3 regions of the Vagococcus changpingensis genome follow, and region 2 is predicted to be linked to each of the others. Evidence: predicted binding sites of a transcription regulator. Region 2 holds the regulator's gene; each other region holds the start of a gene.
The links. Region 2 encodes LexA, which represses DNA repair genes until DNA is damaged. Its sites were predicted from a motif close to CNAACANNTGTTNG; they were not measured.
Positions count from the first base shown of each region.

Region 1 (6,468 bases), 290 kb from region 2:
CCCAGCTCCTTGAATAATACCAAATAGTCCTTGTCTATCAGGATTTTGATGAGCTTTTAGTCCACGTTCAGCCCAACGTGATGTTCTCTCAATAGATTTTTTCACGTAGTCATGACTTTCTTGGAATGGTGGACACTCATCAAAACTCATCATGATATCTGGTCCTAATTTATTTTGAATTTGAATAGCTTTTTCTGGTGATAAAAACATCTTAGAACCATTTAGGTGGTTTCTAAAATGAACACCAGATTCTTCAATTTGTCGCATATCTGATAATGACCAGACCTGGAATCCTCCAGAATCGGTTAAAATTCCTTGGTCCCAGTTCATAAATTTATGTAGTCCACCTGCACCTTCTACAATGTCCTCACCAGGGCGTAACCATAGATGATAGGTATTACTTAAAATAATTCCGGCACCCATCTCTTTTAATTCTTCCGGTGCCATTGTCTTTACAGTGGCAAGTGTTCCAACAGGCATAAACATTGGCGTTGGGAATGTTCCATGAGGGGTAATAATTTCACCTAGTCGTGCGCCAGTATGTTTTTCTTTTTTTATCAATCGGTATTTAATTGCTGGTTCTGTCATGTCTTTTCTCTCTTTCTTTATTTAACAAACATCGCATCGCCAAAGCTAAAGAAGCGATATTTTTCTTTTACAGCATGCTCATAGGCATTAAGGACGTTGTCTTTTCCGGCAAACGCACTGACTAACATAATCAATGTTGACATTGGTAAGTGGAAATTAGTTAAAAACGCATCGACTATTTTAAACTCATAACCTGGTTTAATAAATATATCTGTCCAACCGTTGTCTTCTTGTAATTTTCCATCAAACTTTGTCCCAATGGTTTCAAGTGTTCTGATAGATGTTGTTCCAACTGCTACAACTTTTCCACCTTGTTCTTTGACTTCATTCAATGTGTCTGCCGAATCTTTAGTTAAACGATAAAACTCACTATGCATTTTATGATTTTCCACATCATCCACACTGACTGGTCTAAATGTTCCAAGTCCAACGTGAAGGGTTAAATATACTAATTTAACCCCTTTATCTTCAATTTTTTTCAAGACATCTGGTGTGAAATGTAACCCAGCTGTTGGAGCGGCTGCTGACCCATTTTCTTTCGCATAAACGGTTTGATAGCGATCGTTATCACTTAGTCTCTCTTTGATATATGGTGGCAATGGCATTTCACCAAGTGACTCCAAAATCTCTAAAAAGACACCATCATAAGAAAAAGTAATCATGCGACCACCATGTTCTAGTTCTTCCTCAACGACTGCTTTTAATGCCCCATTTCCAAATGAAATCACGGTACCTTTTTTGGCACGTTTGGCTGGTTTAATTAAGGTTTCCCATGTGTCACCTGTTGTATTCGTTAACAATAAAACTTCTAAATGACCACCTGTATCAGGTTTTTCTCCGTGAAGCCTTGCAGGAAGAACTCTTGTATCATTCATAACAAGAGCATCTCCTTCATTTAATTCATCTATAATTGCAGGAAATTGCGTGTCCTCAATTGCTCCATTTTTCGAATCTAATATTAATAACTTTGATGCCGCACGATTTTCTAGTGGTGTTTGTGCGATTAACTCTTCTGGTAAATCAAAATCAAAGTCAGAGGTTTTTAATGTCATATCCTCACCTATTTCCTTTCTGTTCTATCTCCTGTTGTATTTTAACACTTTTACTCTTAAATAAAAACAGTCAAGATAGCTTAACTATTTTGATTATAAGGATAACCTAAATGTTGATACGCGTATTCTGTCACAACACGTCCTCGTTGTGTGCGTTTGATGAACCCTTTCTGTATAAGGTAAGGTTCATACATATCTTCTACTGTTTCACGTTCTTCGCTGATATTTACAGAAATGGTCGTTAATCCAACTGGTCCACCATTGTATAACTCAATCATCGCACGAAGCAATTTCTGATCGACATAATCTAATCCTTTATCATCGACTTGGAGCATTTTTAATGCATCATCAGCAATTTGTTTTGTGACTACACCTTCCCCTGTGACTTGAGCAAAATCTCTCACACGTTTTAATAAACGATTGGCAATACGCGGCGTGCCACGTGAACGTCTAGCAATTTCATACGCACCACTTTCCTCTATCACCACATCAAAAATATCTGACGAGCGAATAACAATTTCTTTCAAATCAGCTTCATCATAGTATTCCATATGACAAATAATCCCAAAGCGATCTCTCAAAGGTGCTGATAACATACCAGCTCGTGTCGTTGCCCCTACCAAAGTAAATGGAGGCAACTCAAAATGAACAGGATGAGAAGTAGGCCCTTGTCCTATCATAATATCGACATAAAAATCTTCCATAGCTGAGTACAAAAGTTCTTCCGCCACACGTGGTAAACGATGAATTTCATCAATAAATAACACGTCCCCTGGTTCTAACTCATTTAGTATTGCCACTAAATCTCCTGGTTTTTCAATGGCTGGTCCACTCGTTGTTTTAATGCTGACATCCATTTCATTTGCTATCACCATAGCCATCGTTGTTTTTCCTAATCCCGGTGGTCCATAGAGTAAGACATGGTCAAGTGCTTCATTTCGTTGTTTGGCTGCCTTGATGTAAATTGTCAATTCATCTTTCACTTTTTGTTGACCAATGTATTGCGATAATCGTGTTGGCCTAAGCGACTTTTCTACCATTTCTTCCGCGTCTAATGTTTCAGAAGAGACAAGTCTTTCTTCTTGTTCTGACATCTTCTTTACCATCCCCTACTTTTTCATTAATAATTTCAACCCAATACGTAAGTACTCGTCTGTTGTCTTATCTTGATAACTTTCAAGCTCTTTTTTGATTTTCTTAATCTCTCTTTCAGAATACCCAAGTGCTTTTAGGGCTTCGATTGCTTCATCTAATTGTTGCGTTGTCTCTACAGTAAATAAATCTTCTTGTGTGGAAATAGTGGTCGTTTCAGATGCTTCGACTGCAACATCATCTAATTTACCTTGTAAATCTAAAATCATTTGTTGTGCTGTTTTCTTTCCAACACCTGGGAATTTCGTTAAATACGTCGCGTCTTGCGCTTCGATTGCTTGAACTAAACCTGAATGGTCATCTAACGCCATAATCGCTAATCCACTTTTTGGTCCAATTCCTGAGACACTAATTAATTTTAAAAATAGTTGTTTTTCCTCTAATGTGGCAAACCCATAAAGTAAATGGGCATCATCACGAATAACCTGATGCAAGTAAACCGTCACCTCTTGATTTAAATAAGCTGAATAGCGAAATGGATTTGCCACCGCAATTTGATAACCTAATCCATTTGTTTCAACGACTATATAATAAGGACTAGTAAATGTTACTGTCCCTTTGATGTATTCATACACTTGTTTTCTTCCTTTCACGTACGCATGTTCCCTAAAATTGTACCATATCCCGAACAATTATCCTATGCTTTCCTTATTAAAAAAAGCCCCCATAAATATGGGAAGCCCTAGTTAATTAAACAGTGCTAAATATTCAGCATAGCCTTCTTTTTCTAAATCTTCAACTGGAACAAAACGTAACGCAGCACCATTAATACAATACCTTAGTCCACCTTTGTCTTGTGGTCCGTCTGGAAACACATGACCTAAGTGTGAATCAGCTTGGGAACTTCTGACTTCAGTTCGCACTCTTGCAAGCGTAGTGTCTTCAAGTTCTTTTAATGTTGCTATAGGCTTTGTAAATGATGGCCACCCACATCCAGCGTCATATTTATCCGTTGAAGAAAACAATGGTTCCCCACTAACGATATCTACGTAAATGCCATCTTTATCAAACTGGTCATACTCACTTGAAAAAGGACGTTCTGTGCCATTTTCTTGAGTGACTTGATACTGTAAAGGGGTTAATGTTTGTTTTAACTCTTCTTTATTTGCCAACTTTCTTCACCTCCCTAATTCTTTAAATAGTTGGTTTAAATAACCAACTGGTAAGCCAACGATAGAAAAATAATCCCCTTTTATCTCTTTGACAAACACACTTGCTTTTCCTTGGATACCATAAGCCCCTGCTTTATCCATTGGTTCACCAGTTTTAATGTAACCAGTGATGTCTTCTTCATCCAAATCATAAAACAACACATTCACAACTTCGATATGTTCATATATTTTTTCAGGGGTTATCACACAAACGGCTGTCATTACGCTATGTGTCTTACCACTTAGTTTTTCTAACATATCGTAAGCATCTTTTTCATCAATCGGCTTCCCCATAATGTCATTATCTAACACAACTGTTGTATCACACCCAATTACTGTTTCATTTGGATAAAGTTTAATAATTTCTTTAGCTTTTTCTCTGGCCATGCGACGAACATAATCTTTGGATAATTCATCTAAATTGACCGTTTCATCTATATCGGCTGGGCTTATCGTAAAATGACTTGTCACAAATGACAATAACTCTTTTCTTCTAGGTGATGCTGACGCTAGTATCATGTACGTCTTCCTTTCTAATGTGGCTCTTGAATTCGTTTAAATAATTTTTCCATATCCTGATTGGTAAAGTGAATCAACACAGGGCGACCGTGCGGACAATTAAACGGATTCTCACATGTTTCTAACTCGTCTAATAAGGCTCGTGCTTGACGTTCATCCAAATGATGGTTGGCCTTAATTGATTGCTTACAACTCATCATAATTGCTGTAGCCTCACGAAAGGATTTTACTTCAACTTTTCCTTCTTCTAGGAAAATATCAATCATTTCACGGATGGTCGACTCTTCTTTTCCAACTGGATACCACGTTGGATGAGAACGGATAATAAAACTCTGTTGTCCAAAATCCTCTAACTCAATCCCGACTTCTTCAAACACCGATAGATTTTCTTTAATCTTTATGTAATCATCTACTGAGTATTCCAAAATAATTGGCACAAGAAGTTGTTGTTTGTCTTCCCCAACGTCTCCTATTTTTTCTCTAAAATACTCATACTTGATACGTTCTTGAGCGGCATGTTGATCAATAATATAAAGTCCCTCATCACTTTGGGCAAATAAATAGGTGCCATGCATTTGACCAAAATATTCTAAATGGGGAAAACTGTGCGTTGATGTTTCTTGCGTATCAGTTTTTGGTAGATCAACCACTTCTTCAATCACTTCATGAGAAACAGTATTTGATTCTATGTCACTCTCTTGCGTATAAGTCGCATCATCTAATTTTTCTGAGACACCATTTGTGTAATCTTTTGCTTCTTTAAATAGTTCTTTTTCTTCATTATTTTTTAAATAAAATTCACCCGTCAATGAATCATACGCTAAATTGGTATCTTTAATTTGTTGTTCACGCTCTAGTGGTTTAGCAGAATGCTCAAATGGTAATTGTTGTTGCTCTACTTTAATCGTTTCAACTTGTTTTTTAAATGGTTTGCTATCATTCACGCGAGGAATCAGCACTTCCTCACCCAACGTTTTAGCAATGCTTGTTTCAATTAGCGTAACGAGTTCTTTTTCTTTACTTAGGCGAACTTCTTGTTTAGTTGGATGAACATTCACATCAACAAGCAATGGGTCCATCTCAATTGATAACACGGCAATCGGAAATCGACCAACCATCAGTTTTGAACCATATCCAGATACAATGGCTTTATTTAAAATAAAATTTTTGATGTAGCGACCATTGATGATGAGTGAGATATAATTACGGCTAGCTCGTGTCACTTCTGGTAAAGACACATAACCTGTTAGCTTAAAATCCAAATCATCCCCTGATACTTCAATCATTTTTTTTGCTGTATTAACACCATAAACACCGGCAATCGCTTGTTTTAAATCACCACTTCCTAGTGTTCGTAACATTCGATGACCATCATTAGTTAATGAAAACGAAATATCTGGATGGCTCATAGCTAACCGATTGACTACATCACCAATATTAGCTAACTCTGTTTGTAATGTTTTAACATATTTTAGTCTAGCTGGTGTATTAAAAAAGATATTTTCAACCGTTATACTAGTTCCTTTACGCAATGAGTGAGACTTATGCTCTTTCACCACACCTCCCGATAAGAAAAGATAGCTTCCTTCTTCACCAGTGGATGTTTCAAGTGTGACTTCAGATACTGAGGCAATACTTGGTAATGCTTCACCACGAAAACCGAGTGAACGAATACGAAACAAATCTTCACGTGTATGAATTTTACTGGTGGCATGGCGCTTAAAGGCATTTAACACGTCATCTGAAGAAATTCCTTCCCCATTATCAATTACTTGAATTTTCTTTAATCCTGATTCTTCAATAAAAATATCAATTTTCGTACTACCAGCATCAATCGAGTTTTCAAGCAATTCTTTAACGACTGAAGCGGGACGTTCCACTACCTCACCAGCAGCAATTTGGTTGGCTAAAATCTGTGATAACTCTTCAATTTTCGCCATGCTTCTAGCCTCCTTTTACTGCACTTTTTTTTGTAATTCAGATAAAATATTTAACGCTTCGAGTGG
Region 1 covers NZ_CP093384.1:1,679,513-1,685,980, forward strand. The annotation lists gene tgt (tRNA guanosine(34) transglycosylase Tgt) at 1-588, opposite strand, end outside; gene queA (tRNA preQ1(34) S-adenosylmethionine ribosyltransferase-isomerase QueA) at 606-1,640, opposite strand; gene ruvB (Holliday junction branch migration DNA helicase RuvB) at 1,721-2,734, opposite strand; gene ruvA (Holliday junction branch migration protein RuvA) at 2,750-3,367, opposite strand; gene msrB (peptide-methionine (R)-S-oxide reductase MsrB) at 3,479-3,904, opposite strand; gene MN187_RS08110 (Maf family protein) at 3,911-4,462, opposite strand; gene mutL (DNA mismatch repair endonuclease MutL) at 4,477-6,402, opposite strand; gene mutS (DNA mismatch repair protein MutS) at 6,418-6,468, opposite strand, start outside.
Region 1: the regulator LexA is predicted to act here: its motif matches at 3,385-3,398, upstream of ruvA (Holliday junction branch migration protein RuvA).

Region 2 (6,468 bases):
TAAAAATCTATGTCAACAAAGTAACATTGACATAGATTTTTATAAATAATGATTAGTTTCATAGTTCTAAAACGTGTATGCATTGAAAGGAACCTTAGTATGTTTTTTGGAAGCATTCAAAACAATATAGCGAGTTAAAATAAGGCTTAGTCCTTAATCAACTTTTGTGGCGCTTTTTTTATTTTTACTATTATACAACACTATCTATTCACACCACTAACTAATTATAAATTATATCATAATAAACAAAAAAACCCGAAAGTTTAAAAACTACCGGGTTTTTTTATTATAAAGAATTAAATGTTTTTACAACATTTTCTACTGTAAATCCGTATTCTTCAATCACTTTATTGCCAGGTGCACTGGCACCAAATCGATCAATGCCCATCGTTTTTCCAGACAAGCCAACATAACGTTCCCAACCAAATGTTGCACCCATTTCGATTGATACACGCTTGCTCACTGATGAAGGTAACACACTTTCTTTATAAGCTGTATCTTGTGCGTCAAATAAAGTAGTCGATGGCATTGAAACGACTGACACATCCACGCCTTCTTTTTCATACAACGCTTTTTGAGCATCCATTGCCAATTTAACTTCTGATCCAGTCGCGATTAAGATTCCGTCTGGTGTGTCACGTTTTGATGGAGATAATACGTATGCTCCACGTCCCACGCCTTCATAGGCTTTTTCTTTTGTTCCTTCAAGAACAGGTAAGTTTTGTCTTGATAAAGCTAAAACAGTTGGTGTCTCCGTTGACGTTGCGGCCAATTTCCATGCAGCTGATACTTCATTGCCATCAGCTGGACGAATTAAGTTTACATTTGGTATCCCACGTAAGCTTGATAACTGTTCGATTGGCTCATGCGTTGGACCATCTTCACCAACCGCAATCGAATCATGTGTTAACACAAATGTGACAGGGGCTTTTTGAATCGCTGATAAACGTAACGCTGGACGTAGGTAATCAACGAATACAAAGAATGTTCCACCATAGACACGTGTTCCACCATGCAAAGCAATCCCATTCATTGCTGCTGCCATACCAAATTCACGAACCCCAAACCAAATATTACGGCCTTCATATTGTCCTGGTTCAAAATCTTTTTCAGCTGCCACCATGGTATTATTTGATGATGATAAATCGGCAGATCCTCCCCAGAATGATGGGATTTCTTTAGATAAGACTTGAATGGCTTCTTTACTTGTCACACGACTTGCCGCACTTTCACCAAGTTCATATGTTGGTAAAACAGATTCCAAATCAACTGTCACGTCACCTTTGAAGGCTTCTTCAAATTGTTTCGCTAGTTCTGGATAAGCAGCTTTATAATCAGCAAATTGTTTTTGCCACTCTGCTTCTGCTTTTTCACCTTTTTCTACCATATCAGCGTGGAAACGTGTTGCGACTTCTTCTGGTACAGTAAATGCTGGGTAATCCCAACCGTAAGATTTTTTAGCAAACGCCACACCTTCAGCTCCAAGTGGTGCACCATGAACTTTGTTTGTCCCTTCGTTTTCAGCACCAAACCCAATCACTGTTTTGACTTCAATCATGGTTGGTTTTGTAGTTTCTTTTTGTGCGGATTCAATAGCATTCGCAATTTCTTCTAAATCATTGCCATCTTTGACTAAAATGTGTTGCCATCCTGATGATTCAACACGACCTTTAACGTCTTCCGTAAATGACTTATCTAATGGTCCGTCTAATGAAATACCATTTGAATCATATAACACAATTAATTTACCAAGTTTTAAATGACCAGCTAAACTGATTGCTTCTTGAGAAATACCTTCCATTAAATCACCATCACCACATAAAGCATACGTGTAATGGTCAACGATATTAAATTGATCTTTGTTATATGTTGCAGCGAGGTGCGCTTCTGCCATCGCAAATCCAACACTCATCGCAATTCCTTGACCTAATGGACCAGTTGTTGCTTCTACCCCATCTGTATGATGAACTTCAGGATGTCCTGGTGTCAAACTATCCCATTGACGGAATTTTTTTAATTCCTCCATTGGTAAGTTATAACCTGACAAATGAAGTAAACTATAAAGCATTGCAGAACCATGTCCTGCCGATAACACAAAACGATCACGGTCTACCCATTGTCTTGATGTTTTAGGATTGACCTTTAAAAATTTTGTCCAAAGAGTATAAGCCATTGGAGCTGCCCCCATGGGTAATCCTGGATGTCCTGAATTTGCTTGTTGAACCATGTCTAAACTAAGGGTACGAATTGCATTCACACCTAGTTGATCAATTTGATCAAATAACATATAACGCCCTCCTATTTAGGTTTTTTTTACCTTTATTGTATTTTACATCTAATAATATTATTTTACAAGCGTTTTTATAGAAATAACACATGCAATTTTATCGATCATGTAATCCTTTTTCTTTTTGGATTTGTTTTAATTTCTCAGGAGTAACATCTGTCCCCTCTTCATCGACTACTTTCATTCCCTCAATGTGATTTCTCATACCTTTTCTAAAACTATGTAAATATTCTTCCCTCAATAATTGTTGTTCTTTTTTTTCAACGTCAGTTAGTCCCTCAGTTGTTTTTGCTTTCTTTGCTAGCTCATTAATTCTTGCTAATTTTTTTTCACTTAACATAAGTCACGACCTCCTTAAAGTACTACCTAAATAGTAGCTTAAAAAAGATAAAAAAACAATTATATATCGTTCAAACGTACGAACATGCGTTTGATTTTAAGAAAAAATTATGTTACACTCAAAAAAAAGGAAATGAGGTATCATCATGTCAACTAAACGTTCTTCTAGGCAATTAGACGTTTTAAAATATATTCATGAACAAGTTGAAAAAAAAGGGTATCCTCCAACTGTAAGAGAAATTGGAACAGCTGTTAACCTTTCATCAACGTCTACTGTTCATGGTCACTTATCACGTTTGGAAAAAAAAGGATTGATTACTCGTGATCCAACTAAGCCCAGAGCAATCGAATTAACAAATGAAGGGTTAAAAATGATTGGCGTTAACTCTCCTTTTATTCCAATGCTTGGTGTTGTAACTGCAGGTGAGCCAATCTTAGCTGTTGAAGAAGCATCAGATTTTTTCCCATTACCTCCTGACTTAAAATATGAACAAAACAGTTTATTCATGTTAACCATTCGTGGAGATAGTATGATAAATGCTGGGATATTTGATGGTGATCATGTCATTGTAAGAAAACAGTCATCTGCTATTAATGGTGAAATTGTTATTGCTATGACAGATGAAAATGAAGCAACATGTAAAAGGTTTTTTAAAGAAAAAAATCATATTAGATTACAACCGGAAAATGATACATTAGAACCAATTATCTTAAACAGTGTCGCTATTTTAGGTAAAGTGGTTGGACTTTATAGAAATCATATTTAATAAAGCATAACACTATGCTTTATTTTTTTCTTTACAAAGGGAACGGATGTTTGTATAATATATTCAAAGATAAGAACATATGTTCTATCAAATAGTTTAAGGAGTGGTTTTATGTTTGCTATCAGAAGATATGCTCTAATTTTAATTGTCTTAATTATTGGTGTTATTTTAGGTAATATGGGATTAGATGTTGCATTAATTATATTGACCCCACTTGTATTATTATGGTTAATGCTTTGGGATGAAAAAAGTTATCGTCGCTCTCAACAAAAACATAACCATCTATCCTATAAAAAATAAGCATTGCTTTTTATGAATGATTCATCTACCCTTAATTAAAAAGAAAGGATGAGTCATTTGTATAAAGATACTATTGAATTAACAAAGGAATTAACCAATATTCCTTCTCCAACGGGAGATACTAAAAAAATTATTGCATTTATTAGTAACCTATTAAATAAATCTGGTTATAAGCCTTGTATTAATAATAAAGGAAGTTTAATAATCACTGTTCCTGGAACAAATCAAGAGAAACAACGATTTATTACTGCTCATATTGACACGTTAGGTGCTATGGTTCGTGCCGTTAAACCAGATGGTAGGTTAAAATTGGACTTAATTGGTGGGTTTCATTTCAATTCAATTGAAGGTGAATACTGCACAATTCATACTCAAAATAACGGAGACTACACAGGTACGATTTTAATGCATCAAACTAGTGTTCACGTTTATAAAGATGCTGGAACAGCTAAACGCGACCAACAAAATATGGAAGTTAGAATTGATGAAAAAGTATTTTCAAAAGATGAAACAGAACAACTTGGTATTCAAGTAGGAGATTTTATTAGTTTTGATCCAAGAACAATTATTACACCATCAGGATATATAAAATCTCGTCATCTAGATGATAAAGTTAGCGCAGCTATTCTAATAAATTTTTTAATCAATCTAAAAGAAACCAAACAAACCTTGCCATACACAACCCATTTCTTCTTTTCAAATAACGAAGAAATCGGTTATGGTGGAAATTCAAATATTGATTCTCAAGTTGTTGAATATGTTGCAGTTGATATGGGAGCTATGGGAGATGATCAACAAACAGATGAACACACCGTATCTATCTGTGTCAAAGATGCTAGTGGTCCTTATCATGTAGACCTTCGAAATCATTTCGTGTCACTGTGCAAGGAGAAAAAAATTCCTTACCAATTAGATATTTATCCTTATTATGGTAGTGATGCATCTGCTGCAATGAAAGCTGGAGCAGATGTTAAACACGGGCTAATTGGAGCAGGTATAGAGTCAAGTCATGCTTATGAAAGAACCCATAAAGATTCTATTGACGCTACTGAACAATTAGTAAGAGAATATTTATTTAGTTCTTTATCATAACAAAAAAACAAACTCATGGAGTTTGTTTTTTTGTTTAAAACTATATCACTTGACCTTTTCTTCTTTTCGTCGTATGGTTAGTTCATAAGCTTATATTATAGTGTGGTTTAAAACCATGATGAGCAGGCAATATATGGATTGCTTAAGTCCTTAGTCACCATATTTAACTTATTAATTAGTATTTAATTATTAAGATTGCCTCAAAAGGTATAATATAATCTTATTGTTCGTTATTGATAAATTTAACACACTTATCAATATCACCTAGATTAATCGATTAGCTCATCACAACGATTACGTCTACATGAACTAAATAACGAACTAATTAAGATGTTATATTCTAAAGGAGGAAATTATTTATGTCAGTAGTGTTAAAAGTAGAAGAAAGAGCAACTAGACCAAGATCTATCCGCAGAAAACTTAGAGAAGAAGGACGTGTACCTGGAGCTGTAAATGGTAACGGTATACAAAATCTATCAATTTCTGTTGATGCCCGTCAACTTGAAAAAGATATTCGTGAAAATGGATTAAATGCTGTTTATGTATTAGAGTTAGACGGTAAAAAAATTAGTACATTATTACATACTTATGAATTAGATACATTCACTAAATCATGGATTCACGTAGAATTCTTAGCAGTAGATATGTCTCAAGAAACTGAAGTAGAAGCTGAATTATCACTTGTTGGAACTTCTAAAGGAGTTAAATCTGGTGGTATTCTAGAACAAAACTTATATAGTGTTATTGTATCAGCTACTCCAGATAAATTACCAGAACGTGTTGAAGTAAACATTGAAGATTTAGAAATTGGAGATTCTTTAGTAGTTGCTGATATTCCTAAACATGATGAGTTTACAATCATTACAGATGCAGAAGAACAAATTTGTGCTGTAGTTGAAATGGCTGCTCCTGTTGAAGATGAAGCTAACGATATCGTTGCAGAACCTGAGTTAGTTAATGCTAAACCTGAAGAAGCTTAATTAAAAAATATACTAAACAGAACTCTTTTTAAGAGTTCTGTTTTTTTATACTTTAAGAGATTACTAAAATCACTGAAGAAGTTCCACTCTTTATCTCTTTCTATGATAGAATACTTATAAATGACTCTTATTCTAAAAGAAAGTAGGTTAAATGTATGGTTGGTATAGATAAAATAAATTTTTACACCCCAAACACATATATTAAATTAGAAGAACTAGCAAATTATCGTGGGGTAGATCCTGATAAATTTACTATAGGCATTGGACAATCAAAAATGTCTGTTCCTCCTATAAGTCAAGATACAGTCAGCATGGCTGCAAATGCCGCCTATCCTCTACTTACAAAAAATGATTTAAATAACATAGATTTAATCGTTGTTGGAACTGAAACAGGTGTCGATGCATCAAAATCAGTTGCTTCATTTATTCATCAACTACTAGACATCCATCCTTTTGCAAAATCAGTTGATTTAAAACAGGCATGCTATGGTGCGACAGCCGGTTTAATGATGGCTGTTGACTTTGTTAAACTGCATCCAGATAAAAAAGCATTAGTAATTGGATCAGATATTTCACGATATGGACTAAATAGTTCTGGCGAAGTCACACAAGGAGCTGGTGCTATTGCAATGATTATCAGCTCTTCACCTAGTATTTTAGAAATTGAGGAAGTATCCGTTTCTATGACAAAAAGTATTTTTGA
Region 2 covers NZ_CP093384.1:1,391,118-1,397,585, forward strand. The annotation lists gene tkt (transketolase) at 287-2,287, opposite strand; gene MN187_RS06870 (DUF896 family protein) at 2,385-2,627, opposite strand; gene lexA (transcriptional repressor LexA) at 2,773-3,393, shown strand; gene MN187_RS06880 (hypothetical protein) at 3,505-3,693, shown strand; gene MN187_RS06885 (M42 family metallopeptidase) at 3,751-4,785, shown strand; gene MN187_RS06890 (50S ribosomal protein L25/general stress protein Ctc) at 5,145-5,765, shown strand; gene MN187_RS06895 (hydroxymethylglutaryl-CoA synthase) at 5,921-6,468, shown strand, end outside.

Region 3 (6,468 bases), 380 kb from region 2:
GTGTTTCTCACATCTGATGATCCTGGATACGAGGATCCTGTCATGATTATTAATGAAATTAGTCAATACATTACAAACAAAGATGTTATTCAACATATTGTAATAGATAGAGAAGAAGCGATTAAACAAGCATTAGATTTAGCTACGAGCCATGATACTGTTATATTAGCAGGGAAAGGTCGAGATTTATATCAAAAGATACAAGGAAGAGATGTCCCGTATTTGGGAGATTATACCATTGCTGAAAACCACATCTTAAAGAAACCATAATAATATTATGCGAACCAAAAGACTTAGAAATTTATCTAAGTCTTTTTTTATATTCAAAATCGATATGATAATTTTATGAAACATATGATATTTTATTGAATATGATACTTTATAAATGAAATTAATTCATTGAAATGTTATACTATAACACATTATTTAACAATAAAAACATTTGTTTTTAATTAGTGGAGGTTGATAACAAGATGAATACTTCTGATGAAGAAAAAATAGAGACACTGGGTGCCTTTGAAATTAGTGAAAAGATGGTTGAGTTAGCAAAGATTAATGCAAAAGGGAATCCTTATTTAAATGCTGGGCGTGGCAATCCCAATTGGATTAATAAGAAAGCACGTTTAGCATTCTCTAGATTAGTAGAATTTGGTATTGAAGAATCTGAGCGGACGATTTCCGATGGTGATTTAGTTGGTTACACAGAGTTAGAGGGACTATCTAAACGTTTAGTACAATTTTTATCCCCTCAAACTAATGAAACAGATCAATTCTTAGTCCTTTGTTTAGACTATTTGAAGAACAAATTAGGATTGACTCTTGATGATGTAGTGAAAGAATTTGTTGATGGTGTCTTGGGAAATTTATACCCGTCACCAAATCGTGTGTTAAAATATACTGAAATGATATTAAATCAATACTTGCAAAGTGTTTTATATAATGGAGTAGACTTAGCAAATGATACCACTCTTTTTCCTACAGAAGGAGGGAGTGCTGCCATTGTTTATACGTTTAATTCTTTAAAAGAAAACAAGTTAATCAAACCTGGTGATAAAATTGCAATTAATACCCCAATTTTTACTCCCTATTTACAAATTCCTGTGTTAAATGATTATGAACTAGTTGAGTTAGATTTAAGTTCTAAAGAGGAACATAATTGGGAAATAGATCCAGCGACTATTGATAAACTAAATGATCCAGAGCTAAAAGCTTTTTTCCTAGTTAATCCAAGTAATCCTGGATCAAAAGCACTAGATGATACAGCATTAAAAGAAATAAAAAAAGCAGTGATGAATAACCCTGATTTAATGATTATTACGGATGATGTCTATGGCACGTTTGTTAATGATTTTCAAACAGTCTATTCTGTTGTTCCTTTTAATACATTATTAGTGTACTCTTACTCAAAATTATTTGGTGCAACAGGATGGCGACTAGGTATCATTGGATTACATAAAGAAAATGTCTTTGATAAGTTAATTAAAGAGTTGCCTAAGGAAGAACAAGATAAATTAAATAAACGTTATCATCTTGTCGTATTAGATACTGAAGAAATGAGTTTTATTGATCGAATGGTAGCAGATAGCCGGTCGATTGGGTTATATCATATTGCAGGATTATCAACACCATCGCAAATTATGGAAGCTTTATTTAGTTTAACTCATTTAGTTGTATCAGACATAAGTGATGATTATATCGAGGCTTCAAAAAAATTAGTAAATGAACGTTACGAAAAATTACATGCTGCTTTAAATTATGCTAAAGATGACAGTTCCAAAAATGCTAAGTATTATTCAATGATTAATATTTATCATTTGGCAGAAGAAAAATATGGGGCTGAGTTTAGTCATTATTTAAAAACTCATTATGAACAAATTGATTTTTTAATTAATCTTGCGCAAAAAAATGGAATTGTTTTGATGGATGGCGTTGGATTTGGAGCTAATCCGGGTGACTTACGTGTATCTGAAGCAAATTTACCAACCAAAGACTATCAAACAATTGGACAACAGATGCTAGAATTATTAAATGAGTACTATCAAGCATTTAAAAAACAATCATAAAGAGATGTGAAGGTACCCCCCTTCACATCTCTTTATTTAGTAATCTCTTCTAATTTAACTAAAATCACATCATTTTCATAAGCACATAGTCGATTAATATGTTGTAATAATAATAAAATCCAACTAAAAGCTAATCCAAACGCAATAATTTCAAAAACAGTAAGTGATAAATAACCAATCGTTTCAAATAGAAAATTTGCTACTAATAAAATGATAGCTATTCCATAGGAGACAATCAAAAATTCTTTTGTGACTTTGGGTAAAAGCCATTTTATCCCTATAATAAGAAGGATGATAATAAATACTAAAAGGTTAGCAGCATGATTGTGTAATTCATGCCAGACGCCTTCATTATTAGGAAAGAAGCCAACACCACCTAATGAAAGAGAAAGTAATATCATCAAAATACGTAAAATAGTGATACCTCTTCCATGATAGCCATGATTTTTTAAGTTAACGAACAAATAATCAACTAAAGCAATCATTAGTAAAGAAGCTAAAATAAGCGTTAAATTAAATGGCCAACTCCTTATCGCTTCATTTGTTCCAAGGTAACTAAAGTTATGTTGCCACCACTTGCTTTGACTATTTGTTAACATAGCAAAAAAAACACCCCCAATAATCACTGCTATTAATAAAGACACAATCATTGATGAAGTAAATATGTTAGCAGAATAAATCATAAAATAATTAATAATACAGGCAAACATAAAAAAGATAGCTATTGCAGTAAATTCATCAAAGCTAGCTCCAACAAATAGTTTACTAATCATCCAAAAGAATGAAGACAACAAGAGGGCTAATGTCACAGTAAATGAAAAAATAATAGTAGGGACATTTCGCCAATAGATATCCAATGTTGATTTGTTTTTAGGATTTCGTTTTCCTTTAATAAAAAAGTAAGAAAAAGAACACATACCACTAATTAATCCTAAATAAATTAAATGGCTAGCAATAGAAAAATTACCAGTTAAAGGAATTTGTTCAAGAGATTTTTGGTAAATAGAATAACAAAATATTAGTGTCATCACAATAGATGGATAAATGAAATACTTAAGTGAAATTGCTTCATTATTTTTAACAATCATTGGTTTTTCAAGAATGAGACGATTATCTTCCTTTCTAACTTGTAAAACTTTATCGCTTTCTAACTTATTTTCATCAATAAACGAGGCTGGTATGTCAATTCGATATTTTTTTTGAGACATAATGCAACTCCTTAGTCATATTTCGATTTATAAAAATAATTATAACAAAAATACGTCATAATGATGAGACCATTTAATCATAATTTAGATACAAAAAGCCATTCAAAGAATGAATGACTTTAATTAGTCCATAAATCATTAATTGCTTCTCTTTTTTCTTCATCAACTAAATGAGTGTATAGAGCAGTAGCACTCGTTCCTGTCTGTCCTAGTTGGTGAGAGACGGTCAGTAAACTATTTGTTTTTTTATAGAGTTGTGTTCCTACCGTATGTCGTAATTTATGTGGTGTAATACGTGTTTTAAAAGCACTACTATATTTTGCCACTAATTTTTCAACAGTTGATTGATCGATTTGTTGTGCTTTTCCTCGATAGAGTGAAAGAAATAAACTTTTTTGAGTTCTTTCTGGATGATAGAGAGTGTGGCGTTCTTTAGCGTACTCACTAATGTATTCCATAAAAACAGAAGAAATCATTGTGGTGTCTTTAAATCCGCCTTTACGAATAACAGTCGCTTCCATATTAGAGATATCCAAATCTGACACATTCATATTGACTAATTCAGATAGACGAATTCCAGTACCTAAAAATAGAGCAATAATCGCCAAATCACGTGTTTTATTTCGTTTAAACGCATACTTTGCTTGATGACTAGTTAATAAATTTTCGTAAGACGTATCAATAAACTCAATAAATTCTAGAGATTCATCACCTATTAAAATTTTCTTTTCGATTGCTCGTGATCTATCTTGAAGTGTTCGTCCAGTTTTAACATTATCTATTTTTAACATAATATTTTGTTGTATATATGGTTTTCCATCTTGATTTTCTGTTTGAGTTGCTAAAAATTGAAATAATGATTTTAACGCTGTAATGGAGCGCTGAATACTTACATGACTTCTTAGCCTTCCGTCTGAGCTTGTTCCAAGACGTGGTGATGAAAGAAGGTAGCCTTTATATAATTCGACATCTTCATATGTTAAATGATTCATTTCTTCAAGTGTGATACTAGCAGTATCTGAAAAAATAAGAGACTCATGTTTTAACCAGTCAAAAAAGCGACGAAATTCTTTAGAATATTCATATAGAGTGGTGACAGAATAGGGAACAATGCTTTTTTTTTGTACATATTCATGAACAAAGAAGGGAAGAGTCTGTAATTCCAATTCTAATCGATTGATATTTTTTTCTTGAGACATAAGATAACCTCCAAACGTATGTTTGTATATATAATATCCTTTATTTTTAAATAAGTCAATGAAACTAATGATATATTGTTATTTTAAAATAATAATATATTTTACCTTTCTTGAAAGATGATACTTTCAAGAAAGGTAAAAAAGTATCTATGAATCTTTAAAATGTTTGATAGAGTTCTATTTACTTAGGTTAAATCAATATTATATAAGTTATTTAGCTGATTAATAAGAGTATTAATCAGCTTTATTATTATAGTAAATATATAAGATATTTGTTATTTAATAGTAATTAGATAACCAATTAAACTATATAAATAATCATGAATTATGAATACTTAATATTTTTAACTATCATATAATATAAATAAACTTCATCATGTAGTCATGTTAATATAATAATACTAGAAGTCATATTAAGTTATATAGGTTTTATTTAGTTAAATAAACTTATATATGGTTAATTAATTGAATGACTCATGCTGATGATGTGTTTTATGAATAACATGGTATATCTGGTAGATTTTAATCCCTAAAACAACTTCGTTTAATATATATTATGTAAACCAAATTGATAAAATAATTATTCATGAAAATTTAGTACCTAGTCTATTATTGTTGAATCTGATTTCATGTTGTTATGTTGATAATGAAAAAGCTCTCAGTTTTATAAGTTTCTGAGAGCTTTTTATAATTTTAAATTTTCTGGCTGTAAATTTAAAACTATATTATACCCAAACATTATTTGGCAGGATTAGATTCTGAAACATCTTCGAATCTATATCTACTTTTTTCTTAATATGGAATTAAATGTTCTAGACAAGTTAAAACGATTCCTATTCTTTTATTAAATAAAGAATAGAGTATTTTTTATATATTTTTTCATAATCAAATGCTTTTTTTCATTAGATTATCAAAGTAAGTAGATTGTGATTCATTTTCAATATATTCACCTAAACTGTTCCAAATGTAATTAACTTCAGAGTCTTTGACACCTGCATAATCTGCTATTCCTATATTAAGTTTATGTTCAATATTTAGGTCATATCCTCTTTTTTTATACTTCTTGCGAGTATTTCCAGCTATAGGAACCCATCTAATTTTATTGATCGGTAATTTATTGCCGTTTCCATATGAAAAACCATAATTGAATACTCTATCTATACATCCTTTTAACATAGCTAGTAAACTGTGCCAATAAATCGAAAATACAAATATTATGGTATCAACTTTTTTAATGCGCTCCATTTCTTCTAAAACTATTTCAAAATATCCTGGCTTTACATCAAATGATGTGGATGAGTACAATATAGTGATTTTAAGTATCAGAAGCCAATTGGTTTTCGTTGCTTATTTGTTTGTCTTTAAAATTTAGTTAAATTCTATATTTATAGTTTTGAAATTTTTATAGCTATAGCTATTCGGTTAATTAATTTTATATTATTAATAGAGCTCTCTAATAGGCCGCTAGATTAAGAGAATCTGAAGGTATTTTTTATTCTAGGTAGGTGTTTTTTTATGTTTTGACAGACGTAACAATTTGGTCGGAAATTAAATCATTACTTAACATTTGATAAATTTTATGCTAATGAGAGAGAAAAATATAAGAATAATTAAGATATGTGCTTATGTGTATCCAAAAAAATGTTCTCTTAAGCTAAATTTTACTTAAGAGAACATTTTTTATTTATGTAGTATAAAAATTGTAGGATATTTTAATTAGTTTTATTATTTATTTAATTTATCTTTTGCTTCATCTTTGTATTTATTTTGTTAGCTATTTTTACCAGTAAATAATGACACGACAGCCACAACAATAACTGCTCCAATGATTGATGGAATAATAGCCATTCCGGCTAAAGATGGTCCAAATGAACCAAATAAAGATTGGCCAACTGAAGAACCAATTAAACCAGCAATAATATTAGCAATCCATCCCATAGATTTTCCTTTACTTGTTATAGCACCTGCTATAGCTCCGATAACTCCACCTACTATTAA
Region 3 covers NZ_CP093384.1:1,008,230-1,014,697, reverse strand. The annotation lists gene MN187_RS05120 (UDP-N-acetylmuramoyl-L-alanyl-D-glutamate--L-lysine ligase) at 1-270, shown strand, start outside; gene MN187_RS05115 (bifunctional aspartate transaminase/aspartate 4-decarboxylase) at 474-2,063, shown strand; gene MN187_RS05110 (DUF998 domain-containing protein) at 2,096-3,271, opposite strand; gene xerS (tyrosine recombinase XerS) at 3,391-4,470, opposite strand; gene MN187_RS05100 (NAD(P)H-dependent oxidoreductase) at 5,356-5,715, opposite strand; gene MN187_RS05095 (GlsB/YeaQ/YmgE family stress response membrane protein) at 6,241-6,468, opposite strand, start outside.
Region 3: the regulator LexA is predicted to act here: its motif matches at 4,482-4,495, upstream of xerS (tyrosine recombinase XerS).